2 linked regions of the Gemmata obscuriglobus genome follow. The protein of the gene in region 2 binds, or shares a complex with, the protein of the main gene of each other region. Links are inferred from orthologs where the notes say so. Each region holds a gene or a part of one and is shown on either strand. Other genes may lie near its edges.

Region 1 (3,492 bases), 110 kb from region 2 along the record:
GCTACCGCTGATCGCGACCAGCAGGTCGCCCGGGGAGGCGAGGTTCTTTAACTGCTCAACGAACACGCGGTCGAACCCCTCGTCGTTACCCCACGCGAGGATGTACGGGGTGTTGTCGGTCAGGCTCAGCACCTTCAGCCGCTTCTTGGTGTCGTCGTCGAAGAACTTGCGCGCCAGCGTGCCCTTGCCCATGTCCTCGCAAAAGTGCGAGGCGTTTGAGCCGCTCCCGCCGTTGCCGATCACGAATACGAACCGCCCCGCGAGGTACCGCTCGTGGACCAGGTCCGAGAGCTTTTGAACCTCGTTGGGGTCGATCCGCCCGAGTTCCTCCGCCACGCGGGCGAGGAACTGTTGAGGGGTGAGCGTCGTGCCGAGCATTCGGTGGTCCTTGGTCAAGAGTGCCCGCGCGCCGTCAGGCGGGAGGGTGGAGTGGCGAACACGGCGCGGTTCAAGTGTTCTATCCCTGCGACCGTCGCGTCGGCACCCCGTGAAAATGAGACTCGTGAACGGGGAAAGGACACCTCCGGGCTTATCAGGTCCTGGCGAATAAAATGCTCGGCACACGATCTGGGTTGAGAGGGGACACGTATGCCGAGCGAGGAACAGTTGCGACTCGCGGATCTGCGCAAGGAGTACTCGACCGGGGGGCTGACGGAGACCGACGCCGGCGCCGATCCGTTCGCATTGTTTCATAAGTGGTTCGCGGATGCACTTGCGGCCGACCTCACCGACCCCAACGCGATGATCCTGGCTACCGTCGGCCCGGACCAGCAGCCATCGGCCCGGGCCGTCCTCCTGAAGGCGCTCGACGACCGCGGGTTCACGTTCTTCACCAACTATGACAGCCGGAAGGGGCGCGAGCTGGAAGCGAACCCGCGCGCGGCTCTGGTGTTCCTGTGGCACCCGCTGGAGCGCCAGGTGCGCGTTGAAGGCATCGCGGAGATGGTGTCCGCGGCCGAGTCGGATGAGTACTACAAGAAGCGCCCGCTCGGGAGCCGGTTGGGTGCGTGGGCTTCGCCTCAAAGTGCCGTCATTGCAGACCGCGAGGTGCTGGAACGGGCGCACGCAGAGCTGACGGCCAAATACCCCGACGGCGACCCACCGCGCCCACAGAACTGGGGCGGTTATCGCGTGATCCCCACGGTTATCGAGTTCTGGCAGGGGCGGCGAAGCCGGCTTCATGACCGGATCGTTTTCACTCGTACTGGAACGAGTTGGACGCGTGAGCGGCTTGCCCCTTAGAAGCGAGTTACCGGCTCGACTCGCGCGGGAACTTCGTCACGACCGATTCTACGATCAGAATAAGTTGCACCCGGCGCTCGACGTGGAAATCGGCTTCCACGAGCGCGTCCAGCAGTTCCATCAACCCGGCAGCCCCGATTCGGTCTGCGAACGCCCTCAGCAAGGGAGCTTCGGCGGCGTCAAGTTCGGGCACCGCCGCACCGAGCGACAGCTTCAGCGCGTTCTGCACGGCCTCGATCAGAAACTGGAGCACCAGCGACGTGCGGAGGCGCTGCGGCGCTGTTTCCTTCCCGGCTTCTTCGTTGAACCGCGCCCATACATCGGCGAGTTGCTGGAACGGCGGGCGCGGCGACATCAGCCCTTCGAGCAGTTTCTGCCGCACTTGCCAGATGGAGTCGTCGTCGAGCGCCAGGGCGCGGGTGACACTGCCGGCGCCGAGTTTGGCCAACCGGTCACGCTTAACCGGGTCATCAATGCCCTGCTCCGCGAGGACCGCTTTTAGGTCCGCCGGGCTCAGCGGCGCGAACCGAACGATCTGGCACCGGGACAGAATCGTCGATAACTGCCGGTCGATACTCGTACCGATCAGCAACAAGAGCGCGCCCTGCGGCGGCTCCTCGAGCGTTTTCAGAAACGAGTTGGCCGAAGAGGCGTTGAAATCATCGGCGTCCTCGACGATGCCGATCTTGCGCGGCCCGCGAGTCGGTTTCAGCGCGATTTGCGCGCAGAACGCTCGCATCTCATCCACTGGTAGCTCGTGCTTGTCCTCGGGCGTGCGCAAAAAGAGGAGATCAGGGTGTGTGCCGACATTCACCTGCGCGCACGCCGGGCAGCGGTCGCACGCGGTCAACTTCGCCGGCGGATGCTCGCACAGGAACGCCTTCGCGAGTTCACGCGCGAACTGTCGCTTACCCACGCCGTCCGGGCCGACGAGCAGATAGGAGTGCGCGAGCCGGCCTGCTTCGAGGGCAGCGGCGAACGTGTTTCGGGGTGCGTGCTGCCCGCGGATGCGGTCCCACGACATGCCGGTTCCTACTCCTTCACGTTCCAGCCCCGGCCACGTAGTAGCCCGGCGACCTCACCGCGGATGATTTTCTGAACGCCATCCACGTTGGCGGTCGCGTCAACGAGGCGCAACCGTTCGGTCCGGCGTGCGACCTCGGACCGGAAGCCGGCGCGCACACGCTCGGCGTAATCAGCTCCACGGGCTTCCATGCGATCAGCTTCGCGGTTGCGCCTCACTGCCGCAATCTCAGGTGGCAGATCGAGGACGAGCGTGAGGTCCGGTTCGAGGCGCTCGGCACCGCCGGTGGCGAACGTCCCGACCTGCCACAACTCCTCCGGACTCAACCCGCCGGCGTGCCCCTGATAAACGACGTTCGCGAGCAGGAACCGGTCGGACACGACCACTTCGCCCCGAGCCAATGCGGGCCGAATCACCTCTTCTACGAGCTGCGCCCGGGACGCCATGAAGAGGAGCGCTTCGGTTCGCGTTCCGATGCGGTGTTCGCGGCCGAACAGCAGTAGTTTGCGAAGCTCCTGACCGAGCGGGGTGCCGCCCGGATCGGTACAAGCTGTGACAGGGACGCCCTGCGCGACGAGCCACTCGACCAGAAGCCGGCACTGGGTCGATTTGCCGGTGCCGTCGAGGCCGTCGAGCGACAGGAACGCGGGGCGCGGCATGGTGGTGGCTCGTTACTCTTCGCGAACGGTTCCGAGGGCGGCACCCGGCGAGAGCGGGTCGTTGGGCAGCACGAACGTCTCGACGAGTCGGCCCGTGGCCGGGGCCGGCACATCGAACGTCGCGCCGGGGATCAGCACCTCGGCGACCCGGTCCCCCTCAGCCACGCTGTCGCCGATCCGGACGTGCCACAGGCTGAAAACGACCCGCGCAGAGCCGAGATCGGGCAGCGTGATGGCCGTGCGGCGCGGTTCCGGCAAAGGCGCTCCTTTAGTGCGGAACCATGTCGTCGGCGTGGTAACTGGACCGCACGTACGGTCCCGCAACCACCTGTTTGAACCCGATCAACCGGGCCAGGGCCGCGATCTCGTCGAACTCCTCGGGCGGCACGAACCGCGCGACCGGAATGTGCTTCGCGGTCGGCGCGAGGTACTGGCCCAGCGTCAGGACGTCGCAGTTGATCGACCGCAGGTCGGCGAACACGTCGAACAACTCGTCACGCGTCTCACCGATTCCGAGCATCAGCCCAGCTTTCGTAACGACCTGCGGCGCCCGCTGCTTGACGCGTT
Region 2 (3,615 bases):
ACGAATTTCGCGTCCGGGAACACGTCGAGCAGGACCGGGACGCGGGCCGTGTGCGGCGGCGACTTCAGCACGAGCCGCTTCCCGCCGATCCGCACGGTCACCTCTTGGAGGAACCGCACGAACACCCGCTTCCAGCGCGCCAGTTGCTTCGGCGTGAGCCCCGACAGGTCCAGCGCGCCGCGGTCCTTCGGCTCACGGTCCGGGAACGCGAAATCCGTGTACGTGGTCGGCAGCCCCAGCAGGGCGAGGGCGAACTCGTCTTCCTGCGGGCGCTCCCAGCCGAACGGCATGTTGTCCATCGGCCGCTTGTCCGGCAGCAGCCAGCTCGCGTACCGCTTGAACAACTGGTTGGTGAGCAGCGCGTGTTGGGGGTTGAAGCAGTCCTGCATGTCCGGGAACCCGAACCGGGTGTCCCGGATCAGGAGTTCGTGCAGCAGCGTCGTGCCGGTGCGCCAGTGCCCGATCACGAAGATCGGCGGTTCGAGCTTGGTTTCCCGCACGCGGTTGCCGTGCGCGGCGTTAAGGCACCAACGCAAAACGGTGTTGGTCACCGAGTTGGCCGACACGATGGCCGCGATGTACCAGTAGGGCGGCTGGACGGCGTAGCCGTTGTCCTTGAGCAGCCGCAACCAGGTGAAGAGGTCGCACCCTTCCCAGAGCCGCGGTGCCCATTCGCGCTTGTGCGCTTTCCTCGGGGGCAGGGCAACAGTGTCCGTGGCCGCGGTCGTCGGCATCCGGTTCCTCCTTGCGCGGTTCGGATGTACTCAAGTGAACGGATTCGCGCGGGTGCGGCAAGCCCCCGCGGTGCGCCGTTGCGGTGCCTCCGCGATTGTTCGATCCCGCGGTTCCGGATACAGTCGGAGTAGAGCCCCAGACAGGATGTGGTAATGGCGAAGTCGAAGCCGACAGAACACGCCCCCGACGACACGCCCGCGTACACCGTGGTCGCGCGCCGGTACCGGCCGCAACAGTTCTCCGAACTGATCGGGCAGGAGCACGTCGCCGGCGCCCTCGTGAACGCGCTGAAGTCGGGCCGGGTCGCTCACGCGTACCTCTTCACCGGGGCGCGCGGCGTCGGCAAGACCAGCGCCGCGCGTATTCTGGCCAAAGCCCTGAACTGCTTGAAGACCGATAAGGCCACGCCAACCCCTTGCGACGAGTGCGACAGTTGCCGCGCCGTCATGACCGGCGACGACGTGGACGTGCTCGAGATCGACGGCGCCAGCAACAACAAGGTCGAAGAGGTCCGCGACCTGCGCCAGAACGTCGGCTTCCGGCCCGCCCGGGGGCGGTACAAGATTTACATCATCGACGAAGTCCACATGCTCTCCACGTCGGCGTTCAACGCGCTGCTCAAAACGCTGGAGGAGCCGCCCGAACACGTCAAGTTCATCCTCGCGACCACCGAGGTGCAGAAGATCCCGATCACGATCCTGTCTCGGTGCCAGCGGTTCGATTTCGCACACGTCGGCCCCGGCAAGATCTTCGAGCAGCTCAAGCGAATCGTGGAGCGGGAAGGGCACCAGGCCGATGACGACGCCCTGCGGCTCGTCGCGCGCCGGGCCGCCGGCTCGATGCGCGACTCGCAGTCGCTGCTCGATCAGCTCCTCGCCTCGTCGAGCGGAACGCTGACCGCGGGGCAGGTGACCGCGGTGCTCGGCACCGCCGGCGACGATCGCGTGATCGAACTGGCCAAGGCGATCCTGGCCAACGACCCGAAAACGGCCCTCGACCGTATCGCGGAATGGGTCGAACGCGGCTTGCAGATCGGGGAACTGATCGACCAGGTGGTGGAATACTGGCGGGCGCTGATGCTGGTGAGCTGCGGCGGCCCCGACGTGCGTGAGCTGCCCGTTTCCCCCAACCAGCACGAGGCGATTCGTACTCAAGCGAAGGCGGTTTCGCTCGATACTGTCCTTGCGGGTCTGGAAATCCTCACGGCGACAAAAGCTCGAATGCGAGGCACCCCGCACGTCCAGGTGCTGCTCGAAATGGCGGTGGTGCGGCTGTGTCGTCTCCCCGATTTGCGCTCGCTCTCGCAACTGGTGCAAGCCGTTTCGCAACCGGGGGTACAGTTCGTTGCAAGTGCCGCTTCCAACGGCAATCCTCCGCCGGCACGCCCGCAGCCCACACCCGCCGCGCCACTGGCGAGCGAGGCGGCAAAAAAAAACGGGACACCGGCGACGGCGGGGCGCCCGAGTGAAAACGGCTCTAGTTCTGTCCCTGCCGAAGTTACAGCGACGCCGCTGAGCGATGCGACCGTTCAGACCGTTTGGGATCGTTTCTTCCGCTACGCAACCGAGAAGTATCCTATCCTGTCTCAGCACTTGAGATATGCAAGTTCATATGCAATTTTTGGGCCAAATGCCCTGGCGGTCCGTTTTCCGACAAGCTATGCTAATGCCAAGAAGGAATGCGAGGGCGAAGCGAGCCTCGCGCGGTTTCAGGACGCTCTGAAACGGGTCACCGGGCAACCGGTCTCGATCCGGTTCGAACTCGATCGCAGTCCGAACGCTCAGCCGCTCGCCGGACCGCAGTCGGCCGCCGTTGCCGCGCCAACCGAACGTAAACGCTCGCTCGGATCGCTCCCGATGTTCAAGAAGGCGCACGAAGTGTTCGGCGCCCAGATCTGGCACGTGGACGACGACTTCAACCCGGCGGCGGTCCACAAGCCCGCCGCCCCGAAGATCGACGACGACGAAGAAGAAGAGACCGCCACCGAAGAGGTCTGACCATGTTTAAGGGACTCGGCGCGATGATGAGCCTCCTGGGCAACCAGGGGAAGATTCAGGAAGAGGTTCAGAAGTTCCAAACCCAGGTGGGCCAGATCACCGCGGAAGCGTCGTCGGGCGCCGGGTACGTCACCGTGAAGGTGAACGGCAAGATGGAGGTGCTGAGCGTCCGCATCTCCGAAGAGGCGATGAAGCTCAACGACCGCGAGATGCTCGAAGATCTGATCTCCGCCGCGACCAACCAGGCGCTCACGAAAGTACGCCAGCAGTTGGCCGAGGAGAGCGCAAAGATGGCGGCCAACATCGGGCTGCCGCCCGGGATGCTCGGCGGCGGGTTCCCCGGGCTCGGCGGGTGAGTTCGGTCCCGCCCCTTGCGGAGGTCCACTCATGCTCACGTTCGTGGTCACGCTGCGCGGCGGCCGCCGGTACACGATCCGGGCCGCGGAGATGCGGTTCGGGTACGACGGCGCGTTGGAACTGCTCGGGTTCGCGCCGCCCACCGACGCCGAGCCGTTTCCCGGCAAACAGGCGGTGGCACTCTTCTCCGCGGGCGAAGTGGAGTCGGTCGTTGCCCGCGAGTTCCTCGTCTCCGAGGAGCCCAGCGAGCCGAAGCCGTGCGTGGTGCAGCCGAACAGTGACCCGATTCCGTTCTGAGGGCGTACCCGCCGCCCGCGACCGTCGCGGGCGGATGGGCGAGCGAGGGTGTGTTCGTGCCTGAGCCTGTCGGGGTCATAGCCGGGCTGCTGGAGGAGCTGACCAAGCTCCCCGGTGTCGGTCCGAAGAGTGCCGAGCGCATCGCGCACTTCCTGCTCGCGGGCGACCGCCGACACGCGGTCGAACTCGCCGACGCGCTCCGAGCCGTCGCGGACCGGGTTCGGCCGTG

What was found. The genes of interacting proteins can lie anywhere in the genome.
Region 1: the proteins of dnaX (region 2) and GobsT_RS17235 are in contact, whole or in part, in a cryo-EM structure (PDB 8GIZ), measured with the Escherichia coli proteins. The link is inferred for Gemmata obscuriglobus from one-to-one orthologs.

What each region holds. Positions count from the first base shown.
Region 1 is NZ_CP042911.1:4,161,775-4,165,266, reverse strand. Bases 259-3,047 are described here. They hold GobsT_RS17235 (DNA polymerase III subunit), read right to left. Parts: upstream 2,267-3,047; coding sequence 1,250-2,266; downstream 259-1,249. Other genes in these bases: GobsT_RS17225 (lipoyl domain-containing protein), read right to left, coding at 2,938-3,047; tmk (dTMP kinase), read right to left, coding at 2,275-2,925; pdxH (pyridoxamine 5'-phosphate oxidase), read left to right, coding at 589-1,242; GobsT_RS17245 (D-sedoheptulose-7-phosphate isomerase), read right to left, coding at 259-378. Outside these bases: more of GobsT_RS17245, read right to left, coding at 1-258; more of GobsT_RS17225, read right to left, coding at 3,048-3,183; lipA (lipoyl synthase), read right to left, coding at 3,194-3,492. UniProt on the Escherichia coli protein: Part of the beta sliding clamp loading complex, which hydrolyzes ATP to load the beta clamp onto primed DNA to form the DNA replication pre-initiation complex.
Region 2 is NZ_CP042911.1:4,054,879-4,058,493, forward strand. What follows is about bases 398-3,309. They hold dnaX (DNA polymerase III subunit gamma/tau), read left to right. Parts: upstream 398-887; coding sequence 888-2,732; downstream 2,733-3,309. Other genes in these bases: GobsT_RS16865 (sulfotransferase family protein), read right to left, coding at 398-734; GobsT_RS16875 (YbaB/EbfC family nucleoid-associated protein), read left to right, coding at 2,735-3,088; GobsT_RS16880 (hypothetical protein), read left to right, coding at 3,120-3,309. Also shown: more of GobsT_RS16865, read right to left, coding at 1-397; more of GobsT_RS16880, read left to right, coding at 3,310-3,386; recombination mediator RecR, read left to right, coding at 3,437-3,615. UniProt on the Escherichia coli protein: Part of the beta sliding clamp loading complex, which hydrolyzes ATP to load the beta clamp onto primed DNA to form the DNA replication pre-initiation complex.